Regions from separate parts of the Methylophaga sp. F7 genome, predicted to be linked through region 2. Evidence: riboswitches for the same ligand, from Rfam matches in the RefSeq annotation. Region 2 holds a riboswitch; the other holds the start of a gene.
What was found. A riboswitch is a leader RNA that binds a small molecule or an ion and turns the genes downstream of it on or off. The one in region 2 is predicted to bind cobalamin.

Region 1: it holds a riboswitch for cobalamin, as region 2 does, so the genes downstream of both, AC08OG_RS08490 (cobaltochelatase subunit CobN) here and AC08OG_RS09920 (hypothetical protein) in region 2, are expected to answer to the same signal.

The regions. Positions count from the first base shown of each region.
Region 1 covers NZ_CM166511.1:1,657,286-1,661,717, reverse strand. Annotated here, with positions in the region: gene AC08OG_RS08490 (cobaltochelatase subunit CobN) at 1-2,385, opposite strand, end outside; cobalamin riboswitch at 2,485-2,792, opposite strand; gene AC08OG_RS08485 (LemA family protein) at 2,986-3,564, shown strand; gene AC08OG_RS08480 (M48 family metalloprotease) at 3,567-4,388, shown strand.
Region 2 covers NZ_CM166511.1:1,964,040-1,968,471, reverse strand. Annotated here, with positions in the region: gene cbiB (adenosylcobinamide-phosphate synthase CbiB) at 1-201, opposite strand, end outside; gene bluB (5,6-dimethylbenzimidazole synthase) at 198-860, opposite strand; gene AC08OG_RS09925 (cobyrinic acid a,c-diamide synthase CobB) at 857-2,149, opposite strand; gene AC08OG_RS09920 (hypothetical protein) at 2,149-2,724, opposite strand; cobalamin riboswitch at 2,780-2,982, opposite strand; cobalamin riboswitch at 3,062-3,256, shown strand; gene AC08OG_RS09915 (TonB-dependent receptor domain-containing protein) at 3,318-4,432, shown strand, end outside.

The sequences.
Region 1 (4,432 bases), 310 kb from region 2:
CATAGTTTCGATTTGTTCACGCAGGCTGCGAATAGCCCGATCCCGTGTGGCTTTATCTGAAGCAGCTTCGGCGCTTTCAATCAACTGACGTAGTTGTAGCAGATCGTCATAAAGTTCAGTGACGGCGAGCGGGGGAGTCAAATGATCGATGATAACTGCCTGTCCACGGCGTTTGGCCTGTATGCCTTCACCGACGCCATCGACTATATATGGATAAAGACCCGGAACCTCACCGGCAATAATAGCGGGGTAATCATCTTCACCCAAACCTACACTGCGTTTGGGTAAAAACTCATAGGTTGAATGTCGACCAACATGCACCATAGCATCAGCGTTAAATTGCGACTGAATATAGTGATAAAACGCCAGATATTGATGTGGCGGAGGGAAAGACATATTGGCATGCAACAATTCTTCATGGATTTCCCAACCACGCGGTGGTTGCGGGCCGATAAACACATTGCCAAATTGCACGCCGGGAATCAGTAATCGATTATCCCAGACCATCACTTTGCCGGGTACTTCACCCCAACCGCGAATACCTTCAATCTGCATTTCCAATAATGCATCATGTAAGGATTCGCTATGCTGCCAGTCGGGCTGATGGCCTTGAGCAGCTGCATCGATGATCTGCTGATAATCCTGTTCCAGCTGATTTAATAAATCCAATGCTCGACTGCGGCCGGGATGACGTAAACCATCCAGTGCATGATGCAGATCCGTGGATGTTTGCTGCATAAATGCCGTTAGCAAATTGAGTTGAGATTGGCGAGTTGTCACACTGTCCAATGCCAGTGCCTGCTCAATAGCATCACGCATCCGCTGCTGTAATGCTGCCAAAGGACCATCAATCATTTCAGCCTGAACAGTTGCCGGTAACTGTTTGAACCAGCGTTGATATTCATCCGCTGTCATGGTGTTGGCGACCTTGGACATCGCTGATAATGCTTGTGCGTCTTCAGGTAAATTCACCCCTTTAAGTTGCAGCATATCCAGCAAAGATTCCGCATCTTTTGGCAGCTCACCAGTCTGATAACCTGCATTTTTCAGGCTATTCAATATTTCCAGCAGACTTTCAGGCACATTCAGATTATCAGCACCGATATTATGTCTACCGGGGGGATGGTTGTAATACACAATGGCGACACGCTTATCGGCATTGTCTTTTTGTTGTAGAGCCAGCCAGCCTTGCATGCGCAGTGCCTGACGGTTTATATGTTCTTTAATTGGTAGACTTTGCGTCAGCTGGGCCCCGGTTTGTGGGTCCATCTTTGCAGGCTCGGTCAATGCCAGAATCTGTGGCTGACTGACACCTTGCAACTCCGGCATGGCAATCCGATAATGAATCGAATCGCGAGGAATACCCTGTGAAGATAAGGCATAATCCGCCTCACTTAATTTATTAAGACGAATACCTTTTAAAACCGGAACATTAAGCTCAGTAAATAATTGTTCAACCTGCTCACGACCATCACCACCACCAATCACAAAGTCCTGAAAAGAAACGATTCCCCATGGTGTGTTTGGCAAAGATTTGTTCATCACCTTTTTGATCGTCTCAATAGCCTCAACACTGGGTTCGCCCCAGGCGGCCAATACGGAAACACATTGACTGTTCAGCGCCTGACAATACTGCTGATGCAGTTTCCATTCACCTGTTAAATCGCCGGTATCATGATCGACCAACCAGACAACAGGATTTGTTGTATCAAGTTGTTTGGCTAGTTCAGTTGGGCTTAACCATTGAGTTTTATCGTCTTTATGCAAAGCAAAGCGTAAAGCCCCAACAGGTTGTAATTCGGCTTTTTTACTGCCTTCTGTGAGCAACATGTCCAGCAGACTGCGTGAATTCTCTGTCGAACGGTTAACCCAGTAAGCACGAGCCTGTAACCAGTTAGCATACTCGGGATATTGAACCTGTTTGGCCTCTAACAGAGTTGTTGTGCTTAATGAGGCTTTATCACTCAAGATATGATTAGGAATAGATTGTGTAACCGGATCGCTATTTAATTCGATAAGCCGCTGGTCACTATGTAAAACATAGCGTTTTTGATCATTGTTATATTGCCGAACGAGTAATCGTTCCACAGGATCGCCAAATACACCAACCACTAATATGCTTGCACTGTTATCAATTAATTGCTGTAAGTCAGCATCAGTCAAAGCATTAAGCTGACTGACCGTGCGGATTTGAATGTCTGCATCAGGCTGTTGTTGTAATAATTGATGTGCTCCAGAGACCAAAGTCGGGGCAGAGCGATCTGACACAATAACCATTACATGATGCTCACTGGCATACGCACTTGAAGTTATCAGAGAAAACAACAGGGCAAATAGAAAAATGGGTCGGTGAAAACACAAGCGATATTTAACAATATAAGACATCAGACATCCTGCCGTAGCAAAAGCAGCTACCAGTTAGGTAAATAGCGGGCAGGGGACAGTATGGGTCTAATCTCGGAACGTTCAGGCACCCCGCCACGACTCCTTAGTTAGCTTCGGGCCGGTCTCCGGACTTACAGCTTAGCCATATTGGGGGCTGATTTTCTTTCCTGGCCATTACGAATGTTGGCGATGAAAGATAAAAACAGATCCTCGGCATCATGTCTCGTCTTCCCATACTGTTAAGTACAGTGACTGTCGATCTATCAGGCAGATAGCGACCAGAGCAATGAAATAACTGTTTACCGTTGCGGGGGCAGTACAGGAATAGCCAAATAAGAGGCGCACCTGTTTCCCGTTTAACCTTAATCACATGTAGCAATAAAGGCACCTGAAACTGCCTGCGATAATACAGACAAATGGTAATCAGTCAAACTATGCGATATTGGCAGTAATACGTTAATAAGACTGATCGTGATTTTGAGATAGTATTTGGCTGAACGTTAATAGCCCTTAGCTTTCATAGTCAGTAAGCTGTTTAATACTATGGGTAACTAATCCATAATCAATCACGACATTAAATTCAATAGAAGGAGAGTAAATATGGAATGGATATTACTAGGGATTGTCGGCCTGCTGATTTTATATGTGATTATTGAATACAATAAATTGGTTCGGCATCGCAATATCTTCCAGAATGCATTCAAACAGATAGACGTTACACTTAAGCAACGTCACGACATGATTCCGCAGCTGGTCAGCACCGTTAAAGGCTATGCCAAGCATGAACAGGAAACGCTTAATGGGGTAATTGAAGCCCGCAATCAAGCAGAAAAAATGCGTGATCAAACCGACTCGGGCGATGCAAAGTCAATGCTGGCGCTTGGACAGGCTGAAGGTGTGTTAGGTAAAGCAATGGGCGGCATCTTCGCTTTATCAGAAGCTTATCCGGATCTGAAAGCGGATGGTGCTTTCCGTGATCTGATGGAACAGCTGACCAGCATTGAAAACAAAGTGGCAGCTTCGCGCCGCGGCTACAACAATACGGTGCTTGAATATAACAATGTTCTGGAAACTTTTCCGACCAATATCCTAGCCAATATGTTCAGCTTTACTCGCGCCTCAGAGCTGGAGTTTGATGACCGTGAAGCGATTCAAGACGCGCCCAAGGTTGAGTTTTAAAAATGGCTGCAATGAGCAGCTATCAACTGGGTGCAAATGCCCGAAAACAAAGTCGATTGATGATGACTTTGTTTATTTTTTCTGTGGCGTTGATTGCAGCCGTGATTGCCTCGCTGGCTTCTGTCAGGATGAGCGGCGACAGTATTAATCAGACTGAACAGATAATGGTTAACTGGCAACTATTTGGGTTGGTTGCTGCCGGCGTTGCTATGGTGATTGTTCTGACCTCTGTTTGGAAAATAGTCACCATGGGCGGTGACGGTGCAAAGGTTGCTCAGGCTTTGGGAGCGACTGATATTAACGAGATAACCGGTGATCCCTTGGTTACACGTTATCAAAACATCGTTGAGGAAGTGGCGCTGGGAGCCAGCATTCAGACACCGCAGGTTTTTATCATTGAAAACGAACCCGGAATTAATGCTTTCGCTGCGGGTAGCTCTCCCGATAATGCGGCTATTGCCGTGACTCGTGGCGCATTAACTTTATTGAATCGTGATGAACTGACAGCAGTAGTCGCCCATGAATTTGCTCATATTCGTAACCTCGATATGCGGCTCAACCTTCGTGTAATCGGTTTGATTCACGGTTTGATGGCACTTTATGTTGTCGGACGGATTCTGATGCATTCAGGTGGGCGCGGCAGAAAAGGTGGTGCTCAAATACTGTTAATCGGAATTGCTCTGATTCTACTGGGATTACTAGGGGCTTTTATGGGAAAAATCATGCAGGCAGCGATATCTCGTCAACGTGAATATCTTGCTGATGCGGATGCCACACGTTATACCGGTGATCCTATTGCGTTAGCGGGCGCGTTAAAAAAATAGGGGCCCTCAGTCAACAAGGTGCCAATAAAGTCAGACATGATGAA
Region 2 (4,432 bases):
AATAAATGTAATTGGCACAATACAAATGATTAATGCCAGCATGCCAGCAAAAAACTGAACAAATCGTTGTTGCTTGGCGTGATTAAGATGCGCTTCGGTGTTATTAGCCAAAGCGCCAAAACCAACCAGAGGATGCAACCGTTTCGGTTCACCGACAAACCAGTCAATGATCAAAGCGCTGAGCATGATAATAAAGGTCATGACTTAGTATTGTTTTCCCAGCGGTTTTCAAAGATAAGTTCATCCAGAGGCTGACGTTGTCGCCAGTTTTCCTGCTCCAGCATGGGCTGTTGGTAAAAATCATCAACATGACCCAGACACAGAATCGCCACCGGGCAGGCCCCATTAGGAATCCCCAATAAATCGGCTAATTTTTGGGGATCAAATAAGGAGACCCAGCCCATGCCCAATCCTTCGGCACGGGCAGCCAGCCACATATTCTGAATGGCACATGAGACCGATGCCAGATCCATTTCCGGCAGGGTGCGGCGACCAAAAATATGCGACTCACGTTTATCCATCAACGAGACAACCAACACTTCAGCGCAATCCTTGATGCCTTCAACTTTCAGCTGCAGAAATTCTGTTTCACGCTCACCCAACGCCTTGGCAGTCAGCACTCTTTCATTTTCAACGATTTGATGAATAGCATTGCGGATGCCGGTATCGGTAATCCGAATCATCCGCCAAGGTTGCATCAGTCCTACGCTGGGAGCCTGCCAGGCTGCTTGAAATAATCGCTGCAGAATATCCTGATCGATTGGATCAGCAATAAAATGCCGCATATCACGACGCTCACCAATAGCGCGATATACAGCCTCACGATCCTGGTGATTAAAGCGGTATTTATCCTGACTCATGGGGTAAACCAGCGGGCAATGAGTTCAGGGGCTGACGGAAAATAAAAGTGGATATAGCTGGCTGTCAGGCGTTGTTGCTGAAACACGGCTTCACTGACTTTATTGCCGTTTGGGCATTCAGCATAGAGGATAGCTATGGGTTGATTTTCCAACAAGGAATGGTGGTAGGTATGACCACGTAAAGTGTAATTATCATGAGTAACTTGTTGCAATGCCAAGGCTGTCAGTCTGGCTTGTAATTTGGCATCAGCGGCCAGCACGCCACACATTTCAGCTTGTTGGCCATGCTTATCGGTTAATGTGCGGCACAAATACAGCATGCCACCACATTCAGCCACAACTTGTTTATTGGCATTAATGTATTCACATATCGCCTGACGCATCGACATATTTTGGCTGAGTGTTTCCAGATGCAGTTCAGGATAGCCACCAGGGAGATAAAGGCTATCTACCTCAGGAAGCGTTGTATCCGTTAACGGGGAAAAAAATATCAGCTCAGCACCCATAGCGGTTAAACAATCCAGATTTGCCTGATAAACAAAGGCAAACGCTGCATCCTTAGCCACCCCGATGCGAAGATCTTTTAATAATGCGGGTAAAGCTTCAAAAGGCTGATTGTTGATTTTGATTTGCGGTAAAACAAATTCGGGATTCAGCTGCAGGCTATCTGCCAGTCGGTCCAGACGCTCAGTCAAATCCGTGAGTTCATCAGCCTGAACCAAACCCAGATAACGGCTGGGCAGACTTTCAATTTGACGAGGCATATTAGCAAGACAAGGTAAATCGTTAGGTAAAGCGGACGTCAGCATTTCAGCATGTCTGGCACTGCCCACACGATTGGCCAGAACACCAGCCAACGTCACATCCTGACGAAAGTTGGCTAAGCCGAATGCTAAAGCGGCAAATGTTTGTGCCATGGCACTGGCATCAATGACCGCTAACACCGGGATTCCTATAATGGCAGCTAAATCAGCTGTGGAAGGCGTACCATCAAACAAACCCATCACGCCTTCAATCAGAATGATATCTGCCTGTTTGGCGGCGTCGGCAATCAATTGTCTGGAGTGAGTTTCACCGACCATCCATAAATCAACTTGATAAACCGGATGGCCGGAGGCAAATGACAGGATCATTGGGTCCAGAAAGTCTGGACCCACTTTGAAAATTCGGACCTGTTTACCCTGACGTCGATAATGCCACGCCAAGGTCGCGGTAACGGTTGTTTTACCTTGACCTGAGGCGGGGGCAGCAATAATCAGCGCAGCGCAGGTTTGCGGCTGCTGTGACATTAACGTAGCTGATTACTGCGCTGGCTCAAATTCGCAAAACGGAAGCTGATATGAATCACCGCGGCAGCAGCAATATAAAAGCTTAATTTACTCAGTTTGCCAGGATAGGACTGGACAAACCGGGTCAGATACTCAGCCATGGTTGGATCGACATAACGACCTGAAAACCAGTAAAAACCACCGCCACTGAACAGGCCGGCAACTGCGGTAACCGTCACCAGCGTCATCGCCAGTGTAAACAGAGCAGTCCAGTTAAATTGGTATTTGGATTGAAACCAGCGACCTGCCAGCCACAAACTTCCATATGCAGGCAGTAAAAAGCCATAAGATGGCGAAACACAGAAATTACTGGCGCCGCCTATGTATACCGACATCAAATCCAGCACAACAGCCAGACCTAAAAAAGCCGGAAACCACAATTTTGAGGCCAGATAAAATCCGGCGAGCATAAATACTGCCCAGGAGGCGCTGGGTAAAACGTTGATATCGGCGAAATGATGACCACGAGTCATCACCATTAATAAGACAAGAAGCGCAGCCACGATCAGTTGCTGACGTTGAGACAATAACGACATTGAGATTCTCCGATGTGCTCACCCGCACAACTTGGTTAATAGCATTTTCGGTCAACAGACCAGGATATTTCAGGCCGGTCTCCGGACTCATGAGCAGTGCTGTCACCGGTTGAACACCTTCCCGTAATAGATACAGTGGCGTAACGTTCAACCTGAACTCATTTACCGTTGCGGGGGCAGTGTCGGGTTTATCCATTGTTTGGCTGCACCGACTTCCCGTTTCATCACTTTCGTGACACCTGAAACTGCCGACAGAATAAGGATTAGCAAGCTATATTGTCAATTTGGAAATCATTAATTGTCCTTATCAGGTTTGACGATAAGCCATGGGAGATTTAAGATGCGCGCCTCTTCAGGTGCTTTGATATCCATCAGAGTTAAACGGGAAGTTGGTGAAAAACCAACACTGCCCCCGCAACGGTAAACGTTGAAAATGCATCCAATCAGCCACTGCGATTAATCGTGGGAAGGCGGGTGTACTGGCGCAAGCCACAACGTGAGTCCGGAGACCGGCCTGAAGTTCATCACAACCAACGTGTGTTGTGTGACTTTATTAATCCGGATCGCGGGTGAGCGTATCCCTAGGAGAAAATATGAAACCTTCAACAAAGGCCATGCCTTTGCGTGTCTGTGCACGACTGACTTTGGCGGCACTGGCTACTTCCACCTTCTCTGTTACGGCTCTGGCTGAACAGGAATCCCTTGATGCAATGACGATTACCGCTAACCGGATGCCTACCGAAAATGCGTTGGCACCAAATACGGTTATTACCCGTGCGGATATTGATCGTTTGCAGATTAATGATCTAGCAACTTTGCTTTCACGATTTCCCGGTGTGGATATGACACAAAATGGTGGTTATGGAAAAGCAAGCAGTATTTTTATACGTGGCAACAATAGCGATCACGTTCTTGTTTTAGTCGATGGTATAAAATGGCAGTCCGCTACATCGGGGGGGACAGCATTACAAGATTTTCCTGTTGAGCAAATTGATCGAGTTGAGATCGTTCGAGGTTCTAGAGCTGGGCTTTACGGTTCAGATGCTATTGGTGGCGTGGTTCAAATTTTTACCAAGCAAGGCAAGTCTGGTGAAACAAAACCTTATTTTTCATTAGCTACTGGTACAAAAAATACTCAAAAAGCGACAGCAGGTATTAGTGGCGGAAATGAAAAAACCCGCTATAACGTGGGTTATAGTTATTTAACAAGTAACGGGATAGATGCTCAGGACACTTTAGATGATCCAGTTAGAACATATGCTACGCCTGATCATGATGGTTATCGTAATAGTAGTCTTTCCTTCAATGTTGCTCACCAAATAAGCAATGACTGGTATGTCGGGGCGAACTTTTTAAGAGCAGAAGCATATAACGAATATGATAACGGCCGATTTGTCTTTGGTACTAAGACAAAACAGGAGCCTATTTATCAAAATGTGATTCAACAAGTGATGGGTGTTAACACTAGGTATAAACTCAATGAACTTTGGACGATGAGTTTTGAACTTGCTGAAAGTCGAGATCTTTCCCAAATAGTTCAACAGAGTGAGAATGACTCTAAATTTAATACGCGCCATAGAGAGGCCAGTTGGGTTAATACGTTAACACTTAACGAAAATCACCGAGTCAATCTTGGCTTTGATTATGATCATGACCGTGTTGAAAGTAGCACTGATTACGCTGAAGATTCCAGAGAAAATAAAGCTAT